DNA from 3 places in the Variovorax sp. GW822-FHT04E09 genome. Region 1 is predicted to be linked to each of the others. Evidence: predicted binding sites of a transcription regulator. Region 1 holds the regulator's gene; each other region holds the start of a gene.
What was found. The regulator LexA, encoded in region 1, represses DNA repair genes until DNA is damaged. The targets are predictions, from matches to a motif close to ACTGTATNNNNATACAGT.

Region 1 (7,008 bases):
CAGACCGAGGCGGCGCTCACGACGCTGAGCGCCGCGATGGCCATGAAGGCCATGCGCCAGCCCAGGTGGCCACCGATCAGCGCACCGATCGGCAGGCCCAGCACCGAGGCCACCGACCAGCCGAGAAAGACGAAGGTGACGGCGCGCCCGCGCTGCTCGGGCGGCACCAGCATGCCGGCGCAGGCCGCAGCCTGGGGCGTGAAGATGGCGGGCGCGATCACCGTCAGCATGCGCACCGGCAGCAACGCGCCGAAGCTGGGCACGAGCGCCGCGACCACGTGCCACGCGGCGTACCAGAGCAGAGTGAGGGCCAGCAGCTTGCGGCGGTCCCAGCCGGCGACCGCGGCGGCCAGCAGCGGGGCGCCCAGGCACATCACGAAGGCGGCTGCGCTGATCAGCTGGCCTGCGGTGGCGACTTGGACCGCCAGCGAGGCGCTGATCTCATTGAGGGTGCCCGGCACGACCATCACGCCCGTGCCGATCACGAAATTGCCGGCCAGCAGCGCCCAGAGCGCGCCTCGCTGCGGCGCGGGCCGGCTCATGCGCTCACCGCCGGACCTGCAGCGCGCCGGGGTTCACGATGTTCGTGGGGTTGCCCTTGATGAAGCTCACGACGTTGTCGAACGCCTGGCCGAAGTAGCTTTCGTAGCTTTCCTGCTCGACGTAGCCGATGTGCGGCGTGCAGATGCAGTTCTCGAGCCGCAGCAGCGCATGGCCCTGCAGCGGCGGTTCGCTCTCGAACACGTCGATGGCCGCCAGCCCGGGGCGGCCGCGGTTGAGCGCAGCCAGCAAGGCATCGGCCTCCACCAGCTCGGCGCGCGAGGTGTTGACGAACAGCGCCGTCGGCTTCATGCGCGAGAGGTCTTCGAGCTTGACGAGGCCCTGGGTGTCCTCGTTGAGCCGCAGGTGCACCGACAGCACGTCGGCGGCGGCAAAGAATTCGTGGCGGTTCTGTGCCACCTGGAAGCCGTCGGAGCGCGCCTTGGCGCAGCTGGCCTCGCGGCCCCAGATTACGACCTGCATGCCGAAGGCCTGCCCGTAGCGCGCCACCAGCTGGCCGATGCGGCCATAGCCCCAGATGCACAGCGTCTTGCCCTTGAGCACCGAGCCCACGCCGAAATTCGGCGGCATCGACGCCGACTTGAGGCCCGACTGCTGCCAGGCCCCGTGCTTGAGGTTGCTGATGTACTGCGGCAGGCGGCGCATGGCCGCCATGATCAGCGCCCAGGTGAGTTCGGCGGGCGCCTGCGGCGAGCCCGAGCCCTCGGCCACCGCCACACCGCGTTCGGTGCAGGCCGTGACGTCGATGTGGCCGCCGACGCGACCGGTCTGGGAAATCAGCTTGAGCTTGGGCAGCTTCTCGATGAGCTGGCGGGAGATCTGGCTGCGCTCGCGGATGAGCACGATGACGTCCGCATCCTTGAGGCGAACCGACAGTTGGCCGATGCCCTTGACCGTGTTGGTGTAGACCTTGGCGGCGTAAGCGTCCAGCTTGGCAGCGCACTGCAGCTTGCGCACGGCGTCCTGGTAGTCGTCGAGGATCACAATGTTCATGGCATGCCATTGTGCCTCGCAGCATCGGCACGTCGCACGTGTGAACGTTTGGATACCCGGCGCCGGATGGCGGCCGGAAGGCCCGTTTCAGGCCGATTCCAGTGAATCCGCCGTGCGCATGAGGGGCGCACAGAGTGCGCAGGCACGGCGGGTTCGTTGGCACTTTCTCAGTGCAGGTGGCTGGGGCGGGGCGTGCCGCTCCCGGTTTCCGCGGCTTCCAGTGCGGCGAGCCGGTCGAGTTCGGCGCACACGTCGGCCATGCGGCCGGAAATCACGACCCGGTTGGCGCAGCCGCGCTGCGAGCCTTGCCGGTCGACCACGCGGACCACGCGCAGCGGGCGGGCGGGCGTGGCGGCGGACGGTGACGCGGTCGGCGCCGGGCTGCCAGCGGTGCGCGCCGTGCAGGCCGGGCGAATGGCCACGTAGCGCAGGCCAGCGGCTGCATCGCCGCTCTCACCATGCGAGGGACGGCGGGCGGGCATCCAGCGGGTGGCCAGCGATTGCAGGGGCGACCAGAGGTCGGCGATGGCGAGGAGGGCGATTCCCATGTGAACTCCAAAAAAGTATGAGGTTGAACACAGGCAGGATTTCTTGAATCGGTCACGACAGGGTGATGGCGACTTCGCGCCATACGCCCGCCACCTGTCGCGGCCGGATGAGGTGCTGCTGCGTGTGGACAGCAGGCCCGGGGCCTACATCAGCATCGTGTTGCGGATGAGGCCGACCGCGAGGCCTTCGATCTCGAAGGGCTCGCCGGGCTGGACGATGATGGTCGGGTAGTCGGGGTTCTCGGCGTGCAGCTCGATCACCTGCTTGTTGCGCTTCAGGCGCTTCACGGTGACTTCTTCGCCCAGGCGTGCCACCACGATCTGGCCGTTGCGCGCTTCCTTCGTGGCCTGCACGGCGAGCAGGTCGCCGTCCATGATGCCGGCGTCGCGCATCGACATGCCGCGCACCTTGAGCAGGTAGTCGGGTTGGCGCTGGAAGAGCGTGTTCTCGACGTAGTAGGTCTGGTCGACGTGCTCTTGCGCGAGGATGGGCGAACCCGCCGCGACACGGCCGATGAGCGGCAGCGCGAGCTGGGCCATGCCGGGCAGCGAGAGCGAGAACTGGTTGCCTTCGCGGTGGCGCGTTTCGTGGAGCGAGCGCAGCGCATCGCCCTTGAGGCGGATGCCGCGCGAGGTGCCGCTGACGAGTTCGATCACGCCCTTGCGGGCCAGGGCCTGCAGGTGCTCCTCGGCGGCGTTGGCCGACTTGAAGCCCAGCTCGTTGGCGATTTCGGCGCGCGTGGGCGGCGCACCGGTGCGTGCGATGGCGCCCTGGATCAGGTCCAGGATCTGCTGCTGGCGGGCGGTAAGCTTCACTGCGAACTGCATAGTGGTTTCCTTGCGGCACTGGCTAGATATCCAGTACCTGTATTTTTAACCAGTTTTCAAAAGTTGACAAGCCATGACTCATTCCTCTTCGTCCGGGACGCGCCGCGTGGTGGTGCTGGGCACCGGCGGCACCATTGCCGGCAAGGCCGCCAGCAGCGGCGACAACATCGGCTACACCGCCGGGCAGGTGGGCGTGGCGGACCTGCTGGGCGGCATCGAAGCGCCGGCCGGCGTGACGCTGGTGGCGGAGCAGGTCGCGCAGCTCGACAGCAAGGACATGGACGCCGACACCTGGCGCCAGCTGGCCGCGCGCTGCGCACACTGGCTGGCGCAGTCGGACGTGGCCGGCATCGTGGTCACCCACGGCACCGACACGCTGGAAGAGACCGCCTTCTTCCTGCACGCCGTGCTCGCGCCGGCCAAGCCGGTGGTGCTGACCTGCGCGATGCGCCCGGCGACGGCCCTGTCGCCCGATGGTCCGCAGAACGTGCGCGACGCGCTCGCGGTGGCCTCGACGCCGGGCGCGCAGGGCGTGACGGTGGTGTGTGCGGGCACGATCCACAGCGGCCTCGATGTGCAGAAGGTGCACACCTACCGCCTCGATGCCTTCGCGTCGGGCGATGCGGGGCCGGTCGGCTATGTGGAGGAGGGCGAAGTGCGGCGCGTTGGTGCATGGCCGCAGGGGGCGCCGCTCGATGCGGCGCGGTTGGAGGCGGTGTCGAAGCCGTGGCCCCGCGTCGAGATCGTCATGAGCCACGCGGGCGCGAGCGGTGCGATCGTGGAGGCGTTGCTGCTCCCGTCGGCTGAGCCCTTGCGCGGGCTGGTCGTGGCCACGACCGGCAACGGCACCGTGCACCACGCGCTGGAAGGCGCGGCGCTGAAGGCGCAGGACGGCGGCGTGGCAGTGCTGCGCGCCACGCGCTGCACGAACGGACGCATCCTGCCGAAACCCGGTGACGGGCTGCGGGATGCGGGCGCACTCACGCCGGTGAAGGCGCGGGTTGCGCTGGTGCTGGAACTGTTGGGAGTGGCCGCCCTGCCGGAGTCGGAGGGCGGCTAGGAGAACGAGGCTGACGAATCAGCCGCTGGATCAGCTGTTCAGTGCGGCAAGCGCGCGCTGCGTGATCTCGTCGACCGTGCCCACGCCCTGGATGGCGCGGTACTTTGGCGCAGCGGCCGGATCGGTCTTGGCCCAGGCCGAGTAATAGTCGACCAGCGGACGGGTCTGCTGGCTGTAGACGTCGAGCCGCTTGCGCACGGTCTCTTCCTTGTCGTCTTCGCGCTGGATCAGCTCTTCACCGGTCACGTCGTCCTTGCCTTCCACCTTCGGCGGATTGAACTTGACGTGGTAGGTGCGGCCCGATGCCGGGTGCGAGCGGCGGCCGCTCATGCGTTCGATGATGTCGCCGAAGGGCACGTCGATCTCGAGCACGTAGTCGAGCTTGACGCCGGCCGCCTTCATGGCGTCGGCCTGTGGAATGGTGCGCGGGAAGCCGTCGAACAGGAAACCGCCGTTGCAGTCGGGCTGCGCGATGCGTTCCTTCACGAGGTTGATGATCAGGTCGTCGCTGACCAGTGCACCCGAATCCATGATCGTCTTGGCCTGCAGCCCGAGGGGGGTGCCTGCCTTGACCGCGGCGCGCAACATGTCGCCGGTCGAGATTTGGGGGATGCCATATTTCTGGCAGATGAAGGTCGCTTGCGTGCCTTTGCCTGCTCCGGGCGCGCCCAGCAAAATAAGTCTCATGGTGTCCTCGGAAGGTTCTTAGATTTTGTGTCGCGCCCCATGCGCACCCTCAGGCGCGCCGAGGCGGAATTGCATCGAGGATAGCATGCGTCCCCGTGACAAATTGCCGCCGTCTCCCTCGGGGCGGCCTGCAGCTCACGCAGGCGAGCCGGCCGCGAAGACGGCGCGCACGCGTGCCAGGTCTTCGGGCGTGTCGATCCCGGGGCCTGGGGCCACATCGCTGACATGCACCGCGATACGGTGTCCGTGCCACAGCGCACGCAATTGTTCGAGCGCCTCGGTGGCTTCGACAGGGGCGGGCGACAGCAACGGAAATTGCCGCACGAAGCCTGCGCGATAGCCGTAGATGCCGATGTGGCGCAGCGGTGCCGGGCTGGGCAGCACCGAAGGCGCCGCACCACCCGAGGAGCCGTCGCGCCACCAGGGGATCGGCGCGCGGCTGAAATAGAGCGCATGGCCTTGCGCATCGAGCACGGCCTTCACCACGTTCGGGTTCATGAAGTCGGCCAGCGAGTCGATCGCATGGACGGCGGTGCTCATCGCGGCCTGCGGGCGCGCGGCCAGCGTGGCGGCAACGGCGTCGATCAGCGCGGGGTCGATCAGCGGCTCGTCGCCCTGCACGTTGACGACGATCGCGTCACCGTCGAGTCCGAGCTGTTCGCAGGCTTCGGCCAGCCGGTCGGTGCCGCTGGGGTGGTCCTGGCGGGTGAGCAGGGCCTCGACGCCGTGCGCCTTGCAGGCGTCGATGATGGAAGCGTCATCGCCGGCCACCACCACGCGAAGGGCGCCGGACTGGCGGGCACGTTGCGCCACGCGCACGACCATGGGCAGGCCGGCGATATCGGCGAGCGGTTTGTTGGGAAGTCGCGTCGAAGCCAGCCGGGCCGGCACCAGAACGGTGAAGCTCACAGGCCCAGCTCTTCGTCGGACAGCGTGCGGGCCTCGTTCTCGAGCAGCACCGGGATGCCGTCGCGCACCGGGTAGGCCAGCCGCGCGCTGCGCGAGCAGAGTTCCTGCTTCTCGGCGTTCCAGGTCAGCGGGCCCTTGGTGACGGGGCAGACGAGCAGTTCAAGCAGCTTGGTATCCATCGAGCGATGATAGCTTTGCGTCGAGGGCGGCGAAGAACGCCGGCGAGGGTTCGAAGTGCAGTGGCACGGCGAGCGCGTGGGGCGCCTGCTGCCAGAGCTTGACGGCGTCTTTTTCCGTGCAGACGAGCGGCAGGGCGGGGTCGGCCGGGCGTTGCCAGCCAGTGAAATCGTGGTGGTCAGGCAGCGCGAGGGTGTCCGCGAGCGTCAGGCCGCGTGCGCGCAGCATCGTGAAGAAGGCCTCTGGCCGTGCAATGGCAGCGAGCGCGATCACGGGCTGGCCGGCGAGCGTGTCGAGTGGGATGCGTCGGCCGTCCTTCGCGAGGGCGTACGGCGCCAGTTCGCGGGTGGCGGTGTAGCCGTCGGCGAAGGCGGGCCGCTCGCCGCTGTGCAACAGCAGGTCGCAATGGCGCGGCCACGGCTCACGCAAGGGACCGGCGGGCAGCAGCCAGCCGTTGCCGACACCGCGGTCATCGAATACGCAGATCTCGATGTCGCGCGCCAGCGCCAGATGCTGCAGGCCGTCGTCGCTGACGATGACCTGCGTCGCAGGGTGCCGTTCGAGCAGGGCGCGTGCGGCCTCGATGCGCTGCCGGGCCACGAAGACCGGCGCGCCGGTGGCATGGTGGATCAGCGCGGGTTCGTCGCCGACGTCCTGCGGGTCGCTGTCAGCCTGGACTTCGCGGCAGTCGTCGGTGCGGCGGCCGTAGCCGCGCGACACCACGCCCACCCGCAGGCCACGCGCCTGAAGGTGGCGCACGACGGCCATCACGACCGGTGTCTTGCCGGCTCCACCCACGATCACATTGCCGACCACGATCACGGGTACCGGCACGCGTTCGGTTTTCTGCCAGCCCCATCGATAGAAGGCGCGCCGCAACGCGAAGAGGGCGCCGTAGACCTGCGACAGCGGCCACAGCAGGCAGGCCAGCGCACCGCGGCGCAGCCAGGCATCCTGCAGCCGCGCGCCGGTCGACACTCAGTGACCGGCCTGGGCCGTCGACTGGGCGGCGAAGGTGATCTGCATCAGGCCGGCACGGCGTGCGGCCTCCATCACCGTCACCACGGCCTGGTGCGGGCTGGCTGCGTCGGCGCTGATGATCACGACGCTGTCCTTGCCGCCGGTGGCGGCGGCGCCGAGCGCGGCGGCCACGGTGTCGACGCTGCGGTCCGCCAGCGGCGACTTGTTGATCACGTAGCGGCCGTCGGCCGACACCGCCACGATCACCTCTTTCGGGTAGTCGCG
Region 2 (7,008 bases), on a different contig from region 1:
ATGAGGCCGTGCAGCGCGGCGGCGTCGGTGCTGGACTTGATCTGCTCGCGCAGGCCGGCGTCGCTCAGCAGCTCGGCAATTTCGGACAGGATTTCGAGGTGCTTCTGCGTGGCCGCTTCGGGTACCAGCAGGAAGATCAGCAGCGCCACGGGCTGCTCGTCGGGAGCGTCGAAGCCGATGGGGTTCGCCAGCTGGAACACCGCAGCCATCGGCGCCTTGAGGCCCTTGATGCGGCCATGCGGAATGGCGACTCCGTGGCCCAGACCGGTGGAGCCGAGGCGCTCGCGCGCAAACAGGCTGTCGGTGATGAGGGCACGGCCCAGACCGTGAAGGCTCTCGAACAGCAGGCCGGCTTCTTCGAAAGCACGTTTCTTGCTGGTGGCGTCAACGCTCACGAGCACTTGAGCGGGCGGCAGGATGGACGCGAGGCGATTCATGGTGGGGTCAGAGCGGGGGCGATTATGCACCTCCTCGGTAAAAACCCCCAGTCCCCCTAATTACTTTCGTCTACATGTGTTGCCGTGAGGCGTCGCTTCCTCTGGAGGCCCTTGCAAAGCCCCACCAATGTGGTCGGACAAACAAAAGGCCGCCCGAAGGCGGCCTGAGATGCGGGGCGCGGGGCCCGGCGTTTACATCACGCGCTTGGGCGCCACGTGATGGTGGTCCTGCAGGCGATCCTTGTGGCGGACCACCTGGCGGTCGAGCTTGTCGACCAGCTCATCAACCGCGGCGTACAGATCAGCGTGGCTCGATTCCGCGAACATGTCATTGCCCTTGACGTGAATGTTGCACTCCGCCCTTTGGCGGCGTTCCTTTTCCTTCTGCTTTTCCACCGTGAGGATCACCTTGACATCGACCACCTGGTCGAAATGTCGCGTGATCCGGTCCAGCTTGCTCGTGACGTAGGTGCGCAAGGCAGGTGTGACGTCGAGGTGATGACCGCTGATCGTCAAATTCATGAATGACCTCCTGAGAATTGACGGTTGGGGAAATGACCGCGCTCCGGGATGAAGCGTGGCCGGCGAAACAGGTGAGGTTGGGAGAGAGGGGGAAGAGGAAGGGAGATGAAGAAAGGGGGCGGTCGGATTCACTATGCCCAAGCTGTCACGGTATTGCAATACCGGGGCTTGCCCGAGTGACGGGCCGGTGTATTGCATGCCCTAATCCGCTATTGATTCCATAGCTGCCCCCGTGCAGTGGCATGCCGTTGCGGCACATTGGAAGCAAGTGTTTCCATGTGCAGCGCGCAGTGACCCTCACGCCCGAAGGGCCGGCCCGTTCAGCGCCAGGCGGCGCGCATGCGGTTGCGCAGGTCGATCACCGCCGCCGGCGGCGGCACCGCGGGCGGCAGCACCGGCGGCGGCGGCCAGGTCTGCAGCTCGAAGCCCGCCAGGTCGGACTCCGTGATGAAACGGGTGCGGTTGGCGTACAGGTGCCGGTCGCCGCGCGCCGCCTGCTGCGTGATGTGAAAGCGCTGCGGCATCACCAGATGCAGGTGGTCGCGGGCCCGCGTCATCGCCACGTAGAGCAGGCGCCGTTCTTCTTCCAGCTCGTGCGCGCCCTGCGCCACGTCGGCCGGCATGCAGCCGTCGACCACGTTGATGACGTGCACCGAGTTCCACTCCTGCCCCTTGGCCGAATGGATGGTCGACAGGATCAGGTAGTCCTCGTCGAGCGAAGGCGGGCCGGGCCGGTCGCTGGTGGCCTCGGGCGGGTCGAGCGTGAGTTCGGTGAGAAAGCGCTCGCGCGAGCCATAGACGGCCGCCAGCCGCGCCAGTTGCTCGACGTCGGCATGACGCACGCCCGAGGTGTCTTCGTACAGCCGCTCCAGGTGCGGCTGGTACCACTGCATGGCTACCTCCACGTCGGCCGGCCACTGCAGCGACGGCGCGCGCAGCGTCGCATAGGCCTGGGCAAAGTCGGCCCACTGTTCACGCGCGGCCGACGGCGGCACGAAGTCGCGCACGGCCGCGGCGGGGTCGGCCGCCTGGTCCATCGCGTCGAGCAGGCGCGTGCCGGTGGCCGGGCCCACGCCGGGAATGAGCTGCGTGACCCGGAAACCCGCCATGCGCCCACGCGGGTTCTGCGCGAAACGCAGCACGGCGAGCAGGTCCTTCACATGCGAGGCCTCGAGGAACTTGAGCCCGCCGAACTTCACGAACGGGATGTTGCGCCGCGCCAGCTCCAGCTCGAGCGCCGCGCTGTGCGACGAGGTGCGAAACAGCACCGCCTGCGACTTCAGCGCCAGCCCGCCTTCGCGGTGCGCCAGGATCTTGTCGGCCACCCAGCGCGCCTGCCCGGCCTCGTCGGGCACGAGCACCAGCACCGGCTTGCCGGCCGAGGGCTTGTCGGTCCACAGCGTCTTGGCGTGCCGCTCGGCGGCCTGCGCGATGACGCGGTTCGACACGTCGAGGATCGGTTGCGTCGAGCGGTAGTTGCGCTCCAGCGTGACGACGCGCGCCTCTTGTGAGAACTGCGAGGGAAAGTCGAGGATGTTCCGCACCGTGGCGCCGCGGAACGAGTAGATCGACTGCGCGTCGTCGCCCACCACCGTCACGCCGCGCCCATCGGGCTTCATCGCGCGCAGGATCTCGGCCTGCAGCAGGTTGGTGTCCTGGTACTCGTCGACCAGCACGTGGTCGAAGCGCGCGCCGACGTGCGCGGCCAGCGCGGGCTCGGCGACCATCTCGGCCCAGTAGAGCAGCAGGTCGTCGTAGTCGAGCACGTTCTGCTGCTGCTTGGCTTCGACGTAGGCGCCGAAGAGCGCCTTGAGCTGCGCCTCCCACTCGGCGCACCAGGGAAAGCTGTCTTTCAGCACGGCGGCCAGCGGCGCGCGCGTGTTCACGCAGCGCGAGTAGATCGACAGGCAGGTGCCCTTGCGCGGGAAGCGGTTGACCGTGGACGACAGGCCCAGCTCATGCCGCACCAGCCCCATCAGGTCTTCGGCGTCGCCGCGGTCGTGGATGGTGAAGTTCTCGTCCAGCCCGATCTGCGCGGCGTACTCGCGCAGCAGCCGTGCGCCGATGCCGTGGAAGGTGCCGGCCCAGGGCAGCGCGGGCGGGCGCTCCGACTTCAGGCCCAGCACGCGCGCCAGCACCTGGCCCGCGCGGCGCTCCATTTCCTGCGCGGCGCGGCGCGAGAAGGTGAGCAACAGCAGGCGCTGCGGATCGACCCCGTCCGCGATCAGGTGCGCCACGCGGTGCGCCAGCGTGCTGGTCTTGCCCGAGCCGGCACCGGCGATCACGAGCAGCGGCCGGTGGTCGGCGCCGACCGCCGCGCCCACGCCGTGCTCGACCGCCGCACGCTGGTCGTCGTTGAGCGCGGCGAGCGCCGCGGCCAGGCGCTCGGCTTGCGTCTTCGGGGGGGTGGAAAGAACAGGGGACGCAGGGGTCTGCATGGGCACGACTTTACTGTATGTCCGTCCAGTTCGAGTGCCTTGTCGCCCTGTGGCCGGTGACATAATCGCGCCTCGCTGCAACCGGAGACTCCCCTTGGAAACCGCCCCGTCTCGGCAGCTTTCAACTCCCTGGCGACGCTGCGCGTGATGTACTGACGCCGGGTCCGCGGGAATTGAAAGCGCCCCGCCCTCGCCCATCGTTCAGTCACCCCCGGGAGTGAGCCCATGCTCAACATCTTTACGCTCGCCAACGGCCGCCTCGTCCAGGAAGAGATCGAGTCGCTCGAAGAGCTCTCCAAGTTCCAGCCGATCTGGGTCGACCTCGAGTCGCCCACGCTCGAGGAAAAGCGCTGGATCAAGCAGTACTACGGCCTCTCGATTCCCGAAGACGCGATGGACGAGGACATCGAGGAATCGGCCCGCTTCTACGAGGAAGACAACGGCGAACTGCACATCCGCTCCGACTTCTTGATCGACGACGACGAAGACCCGCGCACGGTGCGCGTCGCCTTCATCCTCAACCAGCACAACACCGACCTGCGCAGCCGCGGCGTGCTGTTCTCGATCCACGACGAAGACGTGCCCGTGTTCCGCCTGCTGCGCATGCGCGCACGCCGCGCGCCGGGGCTGATCGAAGACGCGAAAGAAGTGATGCTCAAGCTCTTCGACGCCGACGCCGAGTACTCGGCCGACACGCTGGAGAACATCTACGACGAGCTCGAGGTGGCGGGCAAAAAGGTGCTGTCGGGCAACGTCAGCGACGAGCTGGCCGGCGAGGTGCTCGGCGCCATCGCGCGGCAGGAAGACTTGAACGGCCGCATCCGCCGCAACGTGATGGACACGCGCCGCGCCGTGAGCTTCATGATGCGCAGCAAGATGCTCAACGCCGAGCAGTTCGAGGAGGCGCGGCAGATCCTGCGCGACATCGAATCGCTGGACAACCACACGGCCTTCCTCTTCGACAAGATCAACTTCCTGATGGATGCGACCGTCGGTTTCATCAACATCAACCAGAACAAGACCATCAAGATCTTCTCGGTGGCCAGCGTCGCGCTGCTGCCGCCCACGCTGATCGCGAGCATCTACGGCATGAACTTCAAGTTCATGCCCGAGCTCGACTGGGCCATGGGCTACCCCTACGCCATCGCGCTGATGGCGGCCAGCGCGCTGGTGCCGATGTGGTACTTCCGTCGGCGCGGCTGGCTCAAGTAACGCCGCACATCGGGTGCTAGAGTGGCTGCCGACAGGCAGCTGACCTGGAGGGCCCCGTGCGCAGACTTCGTTTCCTCACCAACCGCCACCGCGCGCCGTCGACGAACACCGCGCTCGGACTGCTGCTGGCCTTCAACGCCGGCGCCATCAATGCAGGCGGCTTCCTCGTGCTGCACATGTACACCTCGCACATGACCGGCTTCGCCTCGCAGCTGGCGGACGGCATGGTGCTGGGCAACCTCACCCTGCTGCTGAACGCGCTGGGCGCGATCCTGGCGTTCGTGAGCGGCGCGGCGGTCTGCGCGGTGCTGGTGAACTGGGCGCGCCAGCACCGGCTGCATGGCGTGTACGCGCTGCCGCTGCTGCTGGAGGCCGCGCTGATGTTCCCGTTCGGGCTCGCCGGCGCCATCACGCTGACCTGGGCCACGCCGTTCGCGGTGCCGCTCACGGTGCTGCTGCTGTCGTTCATCATGGGCCTGCAGAACGCCGTGGCGTCGAAGACCTCGGGCGGCAGCACGCGCACCACCCACATGACCGGCAACATCACCGACGTGGGGATCGAGCTGGGCAAGATGCTCTACTGGAACCGGCGCGCGCCGTCCACGCCGCTGCCGGTGCGCCACGACCGCAGCAGGCTGCGCCGCTGCGGCGGCCTGGTCGCCATGTTCGTGCTCGGTGGCGCCGTGGGTGCGCTGGGCTTCAAGCACGTGGGCTTCATCTGCGTCGTGCCGCTGGCCGCGCTGCTGCTGGCGCTGTCGATCCCGCCGCTGCTGCGCGACCTGCCGCAGCTGCGCCGGCTCGCGCCGTAGGCGGGTTCTTCAGGCCGCGTCGCGCGGCAGGGAGGCGAGCCAGGCGTCGACGAGCGCGAGGCTGTAGCGGCTCGCCACCTCGGCCACGAAGCGCGTGAAGTCGCCGTGCGCGGTATCGTCGGCGCGGTCTGAAATGGTCCGCAGCGCCGCGAAGGGCACGCCGTAGTCGTGGCAGGCCTGCGCCATCGCCGCGCCCTCCATCTCGACGGCGAGCGCATCGGGCAGCGAGCGTTGCAGGACCCCACACTCCGCGGTGGTCGACACGAAGCGGTCACCGCTGATCAGCAGGCCGCGATGGACCTTCGGCGACCGCAGATGGAACTCATCGACCGCCTTCTGCCCCACCAGACTCACCGGATCGCGCAAGGTGCTTTCGGCCACCGCCGCCAGCGCATCGCCGATGACCGCATCGGCCGCGAAGCGTGAGCGCCCCATCAGCGGCACCTCGTACTTCGGAAAGATCGGCGAAGCGTCCATGTCGTGCTGCAACAGCTCGGTCGCCACGACCACGTCGCCGACGTTCACGCCCGGCGCCAGCCCGCCCGCCACGCCCGTGAACACGATCGCCCGCACGCCGAAGCGCTCGAGCAGCACCGTGGCCGTGACCGCCGCCGCGACCTTGCCGATGCGCGACAGCACCGCGACCACGGGCTGGCCTTGCAGGTGGCCGACCCAGAAGTCGCGGCCGGCCACGCGCACGCGCTGCTCGTCGGGCATGCGCGCGAGGAGCGCACTCAGCTCCTCGTGCATGGCCGCGACGATGGCGATGGGCGCAGCGGCCACGGCTTACTTGATGTCCACGCCGTAGAACGTGTGGCGGCCGAACGGACTCAATTTGAAGTCGACCACCTCCTTGCGCACTGGCTTCAGCTGCACCGCGTGCGCGATGGTGAACCACGGCGCCTGCTCCTTGAAGATGACCTGCGCCTTCTTGTAGAGCGTGTCGCGCTCCGACTGCTTGGTCGCGCTCTTGGCCTTCACCACGAGGTCTTCGTAGGGCTGGTAGCAAAACTTCGAGATGTTGCTGCCGCTGGCCGACTTGGCCGAGGCGCAGCCCAGCAGCGTGTACATGAAGTTGTCCGGGTCGCCGTTGTCGCCGGTCCAGCCCAGCATGCCCATCTGGTGCTCGCCGGCCTGCAGGCGCTTGCGGTACTCGCCCCACTCGAAGCTCTTGATCTCGGCCTTGACGTTGATCTTGGCCAGGTCGGCCTGCATCAGTTCGGCGATGCGCTTGGCATTCGGGTTGTAGGGGCGCTGCACCGGCATGGCCCACAGGTCGGTACTGAAACCATCGGGGAAGCCGGCCTGCGCCAGCAGCTTCTTGGCGGCTTCGGGGTCGTACGGGTCGTCCTTCACGGCATCGTTGTAGGACCACAGCGTGGGCGGAATCGGGTTCTTCGCGGCCACGCCGGTCGTGAGGTACACGCCGTCGATGATGGCCTTCTTGTTGATCGCCATGTTGATGGCCTTGCGCACGCGCACGTCGTCGAAGGGCTTCTTCGTCGTGTTGTACGAGAGGTAGCCCACGTTCAGGCCCGGCTGCTCCAGCACCTGCACGTTCGGGTCCTTGCGGATCGCGTCGAGGTCGGC
Region 3 (7,008 bases), on a different contig from region 1:
AGCTCGTCGTGCGGCGACGCGAGCGCGGCGCGCGCGAGGGCCGCGGTCTCTTTCAGGCGCCGGCCCTTGCGGTACTTGAAGCCGCCGAGCAGCTGCAGCACCGTGGCCTGCATCGCCGGGTCGGGCTCGCGGTCGAACTGCGCGAGCAGGTGGTCTTCGGCTTCGTCGCCGCGCTCGCCGAACTTGCGACACAGCCAGTCGTAGAGCTCGCTGTCCATGCCGGTGTCGTGCAGCAGCGTGTAGTGAAAGGCGAGCGCCTCGGCTGAATCCTGTTCCAGCAGATCGGCGCCGAAGTCGAACATGTCCGACACATCGGTGTCGAGGCGGATTTCCAGGAAGCGTTGGCGCAGCGTGTCGAGCGGATTCATTCCGACGGGGCCTCCTCGAAGCGCACGGTGAAGAGCGCGCCCGGCGGATGCTTGCCGGGGTGCGCGTCTTCGAGCTTGACCCGCGCGCGGTGCTGGTTGGCGATCTCGCGCACGATCGGCAGGCCCAGCCCGGAGCCGTCGGCCTCGTTGCCGAGCACGCGGTAGAAGGGCTCGAACACCAGTTCGCGGTCGGCCTCGGCGATGCCGGGGCCGTTGTCCTCCACCTGCACCAGCTGCACGTGACCGAAGGGGTCGGCCAGCACGCGCGCCGTGACCACGCCGGGGCGTTCGGGCGTCGAGGGCGTGTAGTTGAGCGCGTTGTCGACCAGGTTGCGCACCAGCTCTTTCAGCAGCGTCGGGTTGCCGTCGACCATCACGCCGGGTGCGCCGGCCTGGACGCCGTCGTAACCGAGGTCGATGCGCTTCTCGATCGCGCGCGGCACGGCCTCGCGCACCACCTCGATGGTCAGCCGCGCGAGGTCGCAAGGCTGGCAGTGCGTCATGGCGCTGGTGCCCTCGGCGCGCGCCAGCGACAGCAGCTGGTTCACCGTGTGCGTGGCGCGCACGCTGGCGCGGCCGATCTGCTTGAGCGACTGCTTCAATTCGTCGGCGTTGGCGCCTTCGCGCTGCGCTAGGTCGGCCTGCATGCGCAGGCCCGCGAGCGGCGTTTTGAGCTGGTGGGCGGCGTCGGCCAGGAAGCGCTTCTGCGTGAAGATGGAGTCGTTGAGCTTGTCGAGCAGCTCGTTCACCGACGACACCAGTGGCACGACCTCGAGCGGCACCGAGGACTCGTCGAGCGGGCTCAGGTCGCCCGGGCGGCGCTCGCGGATGCGCGCCTCGACCACCGACAGCGGCTTGATGCCGCGCACCAGCGCCAGCCAGATCAGCAGCACCGCCAGCGGCAGGATCGCGAACTGCGGCAGCAGCACGCCCTTGATGATCTCGGTGGCGAGCACCGCCTGCTTCTCGCGCGTCTCGGCCAGTTGCAGCAGCGACGGCGGCACTTCTTCGCTGCCGCTGGGAATCCACAGCGAGGCCACGCGCACCGGCTGGCCGTGCACGGTGCTGTTGTGCAGCAGGACCACGTTGGTGCCGGGCGGGTCGTCCACGTTGGGCTGCGGCAGGTCGCGCTCGCCGTGCAGCAGCGTGCCGTGGCCGTCGAGCAGCTGGTAGTAGATGTGGCCGGCGTCGTCGGCGCGCAGGATCTCGCGCGCCGACTGCGACAGCACGAAGTGCGTCTGCCCCTGCTTCACCGTGACCAGCTCGGCCAGCACCTTCACGTTGTGCTCCAGCGCGCGGTCGAAGGGCGCGTTGGCGATGCCCTGCGCCACCAGCCAGGTCACGCCGATGCTCACCGGCACGAGCAGCAGCAGCGGCGTGAGCATCCAGTCGAGGATCTCGCCGAACAGGGAGCGCTGGGCGCGCTGGAAGAGCTTCAAGGGAGTTCCTGGCAAGACGAAAGAACGCGGGCGAGCGTGAACTAGTACTGCGATTCGCAGGTGTGACGTTTCATTGACAAGGTGTGACTGGTTGTAGCCTTGACGTGCAGTTTCTGCAATTCAAAAACATCAGGGAGAAATCATGAAGCAAAAGACCGTGGGCGGCTGCCCCAAGCCGCTCTGGATGGCCGCGACCGTGTTGGCCGCCAGCGTGGGTGTGACTGCATGCGGCGGTGGAGGTGGCGGGGGCGGGGGTGGCATGCCGATGCTGCCGATCGCACCGGTTCCGGCGCCCGCACCCGCGCCCTCCCCGGCCCCCGCACCCGCGCCCTCCCCGGCCCCCGCGCCCGCGCCCGCACCGGCCGAGAACCGCGCCGCTGTGCCGGGCTCCGAGCCGTCGCCCTCGCTGAGTGCGCCGCAGCCCGGCTCCACTGCCGCGGTGGGCAATGACAGCGAAGGCATCTACGCGGGCGTGCGAGGCATTGCCTTCGTCGGCACCAACGGTTCGTTGGCGGGCAGCTTCCTCGGGGGCACGATGTGGGGTTCGCTGAAGGTCACGGGGCTCGACTGGTCGTTCAACCCGGACACCGAGTTGTATGTTCCGCCCAACGCATATCCGGTGACGGGCTCGGGCACCTTCACGCCGAAGAAGTCGGTGGATGGCACCTACGCCTACGACAACCGCAGGCCGTCCGATGTCGGCCCGCTGGCCTACACGATCGAGAACGCGCTGGCGGTGTCGCAGGCGAGCATGACCGGCACGTGGTCCAACACCGACAGCAGCCCGAGCCTGGGCGTGACGGTGCAGGTCGATGGCCAGGGCGTGTTCACTGGCAGCACGAGCGGCGTGCAGATCGGCCAGTGCACGCTCTCGGGCACTGTCGCCCTGGCGCAGCCCGGCTCGGCCAAGAACATGTACAGCCTCACGCTGAAGGCCGTGAATGCCGCCACGGCCAGCACCAACGACTGCAAGCTCACCCCCGCCGCCACCGGCAGCTATGCCGGGCCGGCCATCATCGGGCTGGTGCCGGCGGGCGTGTACGACAGCAACGGCTACTTCCGCAGCCTCATGTTCCTGATCCGTTCGAACACCGGCGCCACGCTGCTCGTCAATCTGCGCAAGCAGCCCTGACGGCATTGCGCGCGGGCGGGGCACGCTCAACCGGGAATCTTCTCGAGGCAGTAGCCCAGCCCGCGCACCGTCGCGATGCGCACCGGTCCCTTCTCGATCTTCTTGCGCAGGCGGTGGATGTAGACCTCGATGGCGTTGATGCTCACCTCTTCGCCCCATTCGCACAGCCGGTCCACCAGCTGGTCCTTACTGACCAGCCGGCCGGCGCGCTGCAGCAGCACTTCGAGCAGGCCCAGTTCGCGCGCCGACAGCTCGATCATCTTGCCGTCGATGGTCGCCACGCGGCCGGCCTGGTCGTAGACCAGCGGGCCGTGGCGGATCGCGTTGCTGGTGGCGCCCATGCCGCGCCGCGTGAGGGCGCGCACGCGCGCCTCGAGCTCCTGCAGGCTGAAGGGCTTGGCCATGTAGTCGTCGGCGCCGTGGTCCAGGCCCTTGACGCGCTCTTCCACGCTGTCGGCCGCCGTGAGCACCAGCACCGGCAGCTGCGAGCCGCGCGCGCGCAGGCGCTTGAGGATCTCGATGCCGTGCAGGCTGGGCAGCCCGAGGTCGAGGATCAGCAGGTCGAACTCGCTGTGGGTCATGAGCGCGGTGTCGGCCTGCGAGCCGTTGGCCACGTGATCGACCGCCGCGCCCGAGGTGCGCAGGCTGCGCAGCAGGGCATCGGCCAGCACCTGGTCGTCTTCGGCAATCAGTATTCGCATGAGCCACCTCCGGCGGATTCAGGCGCCATGCCGGCGCAGTTCACATTTGTCTCAACGCGAGTCTAGCCCGCTGTATAGGCTTCGAGTCCGATGGTTACCACGGTGGCGATCTCGTCGCCCACGCTGGCGCGGAACTCGCGCTCGGTCTGCGTCACGGCGCGGCGGAAGGCGTCCAGCCAGGCCAGCCCGTCGGCCGTGAACAGCACGCGCCGCGCGCGCGCATCGAGCGGGTCGGGCCCGCGCGTGACCAGCCCCCAGGCCTCGCACTGGTCGACCAGCGTGCCCATGGCCTGCTTGGTCATGCCGGCTCGCTCGGCCAGCTCGGTCAGGCGCGAGCCCTCGCGTGCCAGGTGCCGCGTGATGTGGATGTGCGCCGCGCTCACCTGCGCGCGCGCCGCGAGGTTCGACAGCGCCAGCGGCACGTCGATGTCGTGCGCCATGAGCGCCAGCACGCGCTCGTCGAAGCGGCGCATCGCATGGCCCAGCAGGCGGCCCAGGTGGGTCTGGCGCCAGGCGTCGGGATCGGTGGGAAAGGCGGGGTCGGCCATGGCTTCAGATGGTAAGGCAAACTGACTTTAAAGTGGGTTTGCGAAACGCCATGAGCCCCTACACTACTGTTCAAGCATCCAGCCTGTGGTTAAAAGCAGATGGATGAATCCCGACACAAACCGTTGATATTCAAGGAGATTTCCACATGGACGCAGTCGTCAAGGGCGCAAGCATCTCGGTCGCCAACAGTGAAAAGGCCAAGGCCCTGCAGGCCGCGCTGGCCCAGATCGAAAAGCAGTTCGGCAAGGGCACGATCATGCGCCTGGGCGAAGGCGAGGCGCTGGAAGACATCCAGGTGGTCTCCACCGGCTCGCTGGGCCTGGACATCGCCCTGGGCGTCGGCGGCCTGCCCCGTGGCCGCGTCGTTGAAATCTACGGCCCGGAATCCTCGGGCAAGACCACGCTCACGCTGCAGGTGATCGCCTCCATGCAGAAGCAGGCCGGCACCTGCGCCTTCGTCGACGCCGAGCACGCCCTCGACGTGCAGTACGCCCAGAAGCTCGGCGTGAACCTGTCCGACCTGCTGATCAGCCAGCCCGACACCGGCGAGCAGGCCCTGGAAATCGTCGACTCGCTGGTGCGCTCGGGCGCCGTCGACCTGATCGTGGTCGACTCGGTCGCCGCGCTCACGCCCAAGGCCGAAATCGAAGGCGAAATGGGCGACTCGCTGCCCGGCCTGCAGGCCCGCCTCATGAGCCAGGCGCTGCGCAAGCTCACGGCCACGATCAAGAAGACCAACTGCATGGTCATCTTCATCAACCAGATCCGCATGAAGATCGGCGTGATGTTCGGCTCGCCCGAAACCACCACCGGCGGCAATGCGCTGAAGTTCTACGCCTCGGTGCGCCTGGACATCCGCCGCATCGGCACCATCAAGAAGGGCGACGAGGCCATCGGCAACGAAACCAAGGTGAAGGTGGTGAAGAACAAGGTGTCGCCCCCGTTCAAGACGGCCGAGTTCGACATCCTGTTCGGCGAAGGCATCAGCCGCGAGGGCGAGATCATCGACATGGGCGTGAACGCCAAGATCATCGACAAGTCGGGTGCCTGGTACGCCTACAACGGCGAGAAGATCGGCCAGGGCCGCGACAACGCCCGCGAGTTCCTGCGCGAGAACCCCGACCTGTCGCGCGAAATCGAGAACAAGGTGCGCGAATCGCTGGGCATTCCGCTGCTCGCGGCCGACGCCGGCAGCGAACCCGAGAAGGCCGAGAAGCCCGCCAAGGCATCGAAGGCCGACAAGGCGGCGGAGTAAGTTCGATAAGCGGCCTTCGCGTGTTGCGTGGGCGGCGTGAGCGACCCACCACCCCCGAATGGCCTTCAGTGCCCCCTCCCTCAAAGGCCGCGCCCTGCGCCTCCTGAGCCAGCGCGAGCATTCGCGCGCGGAGCTGGAGCGCAAGCTCGCGAAGCACGAGGAAGAGCCCGGCACGCTGGCCCAGGCGCTCGACGAGCTGGCCGCCAAGGACTTCATCAGCGAGCCGCGCGTCGTCGCCTCGGTGCTGCACCAGCGCGCCGCCCGTTCGGGCGCGTTGCGCGTGAAGCAGGAGCTGCAGGCCAAGGGCATCGCGCCCGAAGCCATCGCGCAGGCGGTGGCCGGCTTGCAGGAGACCGAAGTCGAGCGCGCCACGGCCCTGTGGCGCCGCCGCTTCGACGCGCCACCCGCCGATGCGAAGGAGCGCGCGAAACAGATGCGATTCCTGATGGCGCGCGGTTTCTCGGGCGCCGTCGTGTCCAAGGTGCTCAGGAGCGACTTCGATGACACAAGCGACGACCCCTCCGGCGAATGAAGGCGACGCGGCCCTGTCTCGCGTCATCACCCAGCGCGTGCACTGCGAATGGCGCGACGCCTATGCGCTCGCGTCCGACCCGAAGCGGCTGCCCGACTGGGCCAGCGGCCTCGCGAAGAGCGCGCTGGTGCCGCACGGCGACCACTGGATCGTGCGCACGCCCGAAAGCGGCGAGGCCCGCATGCGCTTTGCGCCGCCCAACGACCTGGGCGTGCTCGACCACTGGGTGGCGCCCGAAGGTGTGCCCGAGGTCTACCTGCCGTTTCGCGTGATCGGCGTGGCGCCGGGCGTGTGCGAGCTGCAGTTCACGCTGCTGCGCCAGCCGCACATGGACGATGCGGCCTTTGCGCGCGATGCCGGATGGATCGCGCGCGACCTGCAGGCCCTGCGCCGCCTGCTCGAGGCGGGCTGAGCCCGGCCTGGCTTACTCGGTGGCGGCGGTGTCGTCGGCCAGCGGGTTCTCGGCCTTGTACGCGGCGATGTCGCGCACGTTCTTCTGCACCGCCACCGCGCCGAACAGGCTCAGCAGGAAGGCCATGGCGTAGAAGCCCTTCTCGCTCGCGGCCAGCGAGGCGTTGAACAGGCCCACGGCCAGCAGGCCCACCGACAGCAGCAGCGAGACCCAGCACAGGCCGAAGTAGATGCCGGTGACCGAGATGCCCTCGAGCCGGTCGCGCACCGTCTTTTGCAGCGACACGGCGGAGAACAGGCCGTACATGAGGATGGTGAAGTAGTAGCCCTTCTCGTTGAGCTGCATCGCGGCATTCCACAGCCCGAGCAGGTACACGATGGCGCCGATGATCAGCGCGGCCCAGGATGCGGCGACGAATGCGCCGGTCGGTTTCTGAAACTTGACGGTTCCCATGACGATCCTCCTCGTTGTTGTGTGGCGCGATTATGGTGCGGGAAGGCGGTGGCATGATCGCCAGCGACCGGCCTCGCAGGAGGCGGCTTTCCAGAAAAACCGGAGGAACCCTTCATGTCGTCGCCACCCGCCCACCCGCAGTCTCTCGTTCGCACCGGCGCCAAGGC

Region 2: AC1RL8_RS26245 (ATP-dependent helicase) is a predicted target of LexA. The motif match lies at 3,410-3,427, and genes of this name have one in related genera.
Region 3: recA (recombinase RecA) is a predicted target of LexA. The motif match lies at 4,254-4,271, and genes of this name have one in related genera.

The regions. Positions count from the first base shown of each region.
Region 1 is NZ_JBXAMR010000001.1:289,264-296,271, forward strand. Features, by position in the region: gene AC1RL8_RS01390 (MFS transporter) at 1-542, opposite strand, end outside; gene AC1RL8_RS01395 (D-2-hydroxyacid dehydrogenase family protein) at 547-1,554, opposite strand; gene AC1RL8_RS01400 (hypothetical protein) at 1,722-2,102, opposite strand; gene lexA (transcriptional repressor LexA) at 2,247-2,930, opposite strand; gene AC1RL8_RS01410 (asparaginase) at 3,004-3,990, shown strand; gene adk (adenylate kinase) at 4,021-4,677, opposite strand; gene kdsB (3-deoxy-manno-octulosonate cytidylyltransferase) at 4,813-5,586, opposite strand; gene AC1RL8_RS01425 (Trm112 family protein) at 5,583-5,765, opposite strand; gene lpxK (tetraacyldisaccharide 4'-kinase) at 5,746-6,741, opposite strand; gene AC1RL8_RS01435 (ExbD/TolR family protein) at 6,742-7,008, opposite strand, start outside.
Region 2 is NZ_JBXAMR010000008.1:12,152-19,159, forward strand. Features, by position in the region: gene AC1RL8_RS26235 (PTS sugar transporter subunit IIA) at 1-437, opposite strand, end outside; gene hpf (ribosome hibernation-promoting factor, HPF/YfiA family) at 630-959, opposite strand; gene AC1RL8_RS26245 (ATP-dependent helicase) at 1,280-3,397, opposite strand; gene corA (magnesium/cobalt transporter CorA) at 3,623-4,609, shown strand; gene AC1RL8_RS26255 (YoaK family protein) at 4,666-5,418, shown strand; gene AC1RL8_RS26260 (5'-methylthioadenosine/adenosylhomocysteine nucleosidase) at 5,428-6,168, opposite strand; gene AC1RL8_RS26265 (ABC transporter substrate-binding protein) at 6,205-7,008, opposite strand, start outside.
Region 3 is NZ_JBXAMR010000006.1:219,212-226,219, forward strand. Features, by position in the region: gene AC1RL8_RS23770 (HEAT repeat domain-containing protein) at 1-368, opposite strand, end outside; gene AC1RL8_RS23775 (sensor histidine kinase) at 365-1,807, opposite strand; gene AC1RL8_RS23780 (hypothetical protein) at 1,950-2,939, shown strand; gene AC1RL8_RS23785 (response regulator transcription factor) at 2,966-3,640, opposite strand; gene AC1RL8_RS23790 (MarR family winged helix-turn-helix transcriptional regulator) at 3,703-4,188, opposite strand; gene recA (recombinase RecA) at 4,335-5,444, shown strand; gene recX (recombination regulator RecX) at 5,503-5,976, shown strand; gene AC1RL8_RS23805 (SRPBCC family protein) at 5,945-6,388, shown strand; gene yiaA (inner membrane protein YiaA) at 6,401-6,841, opposite strand; gene AC1RL8_RS23815 (hypothetical protein) at 6,956-7,008, shown strand, end outside.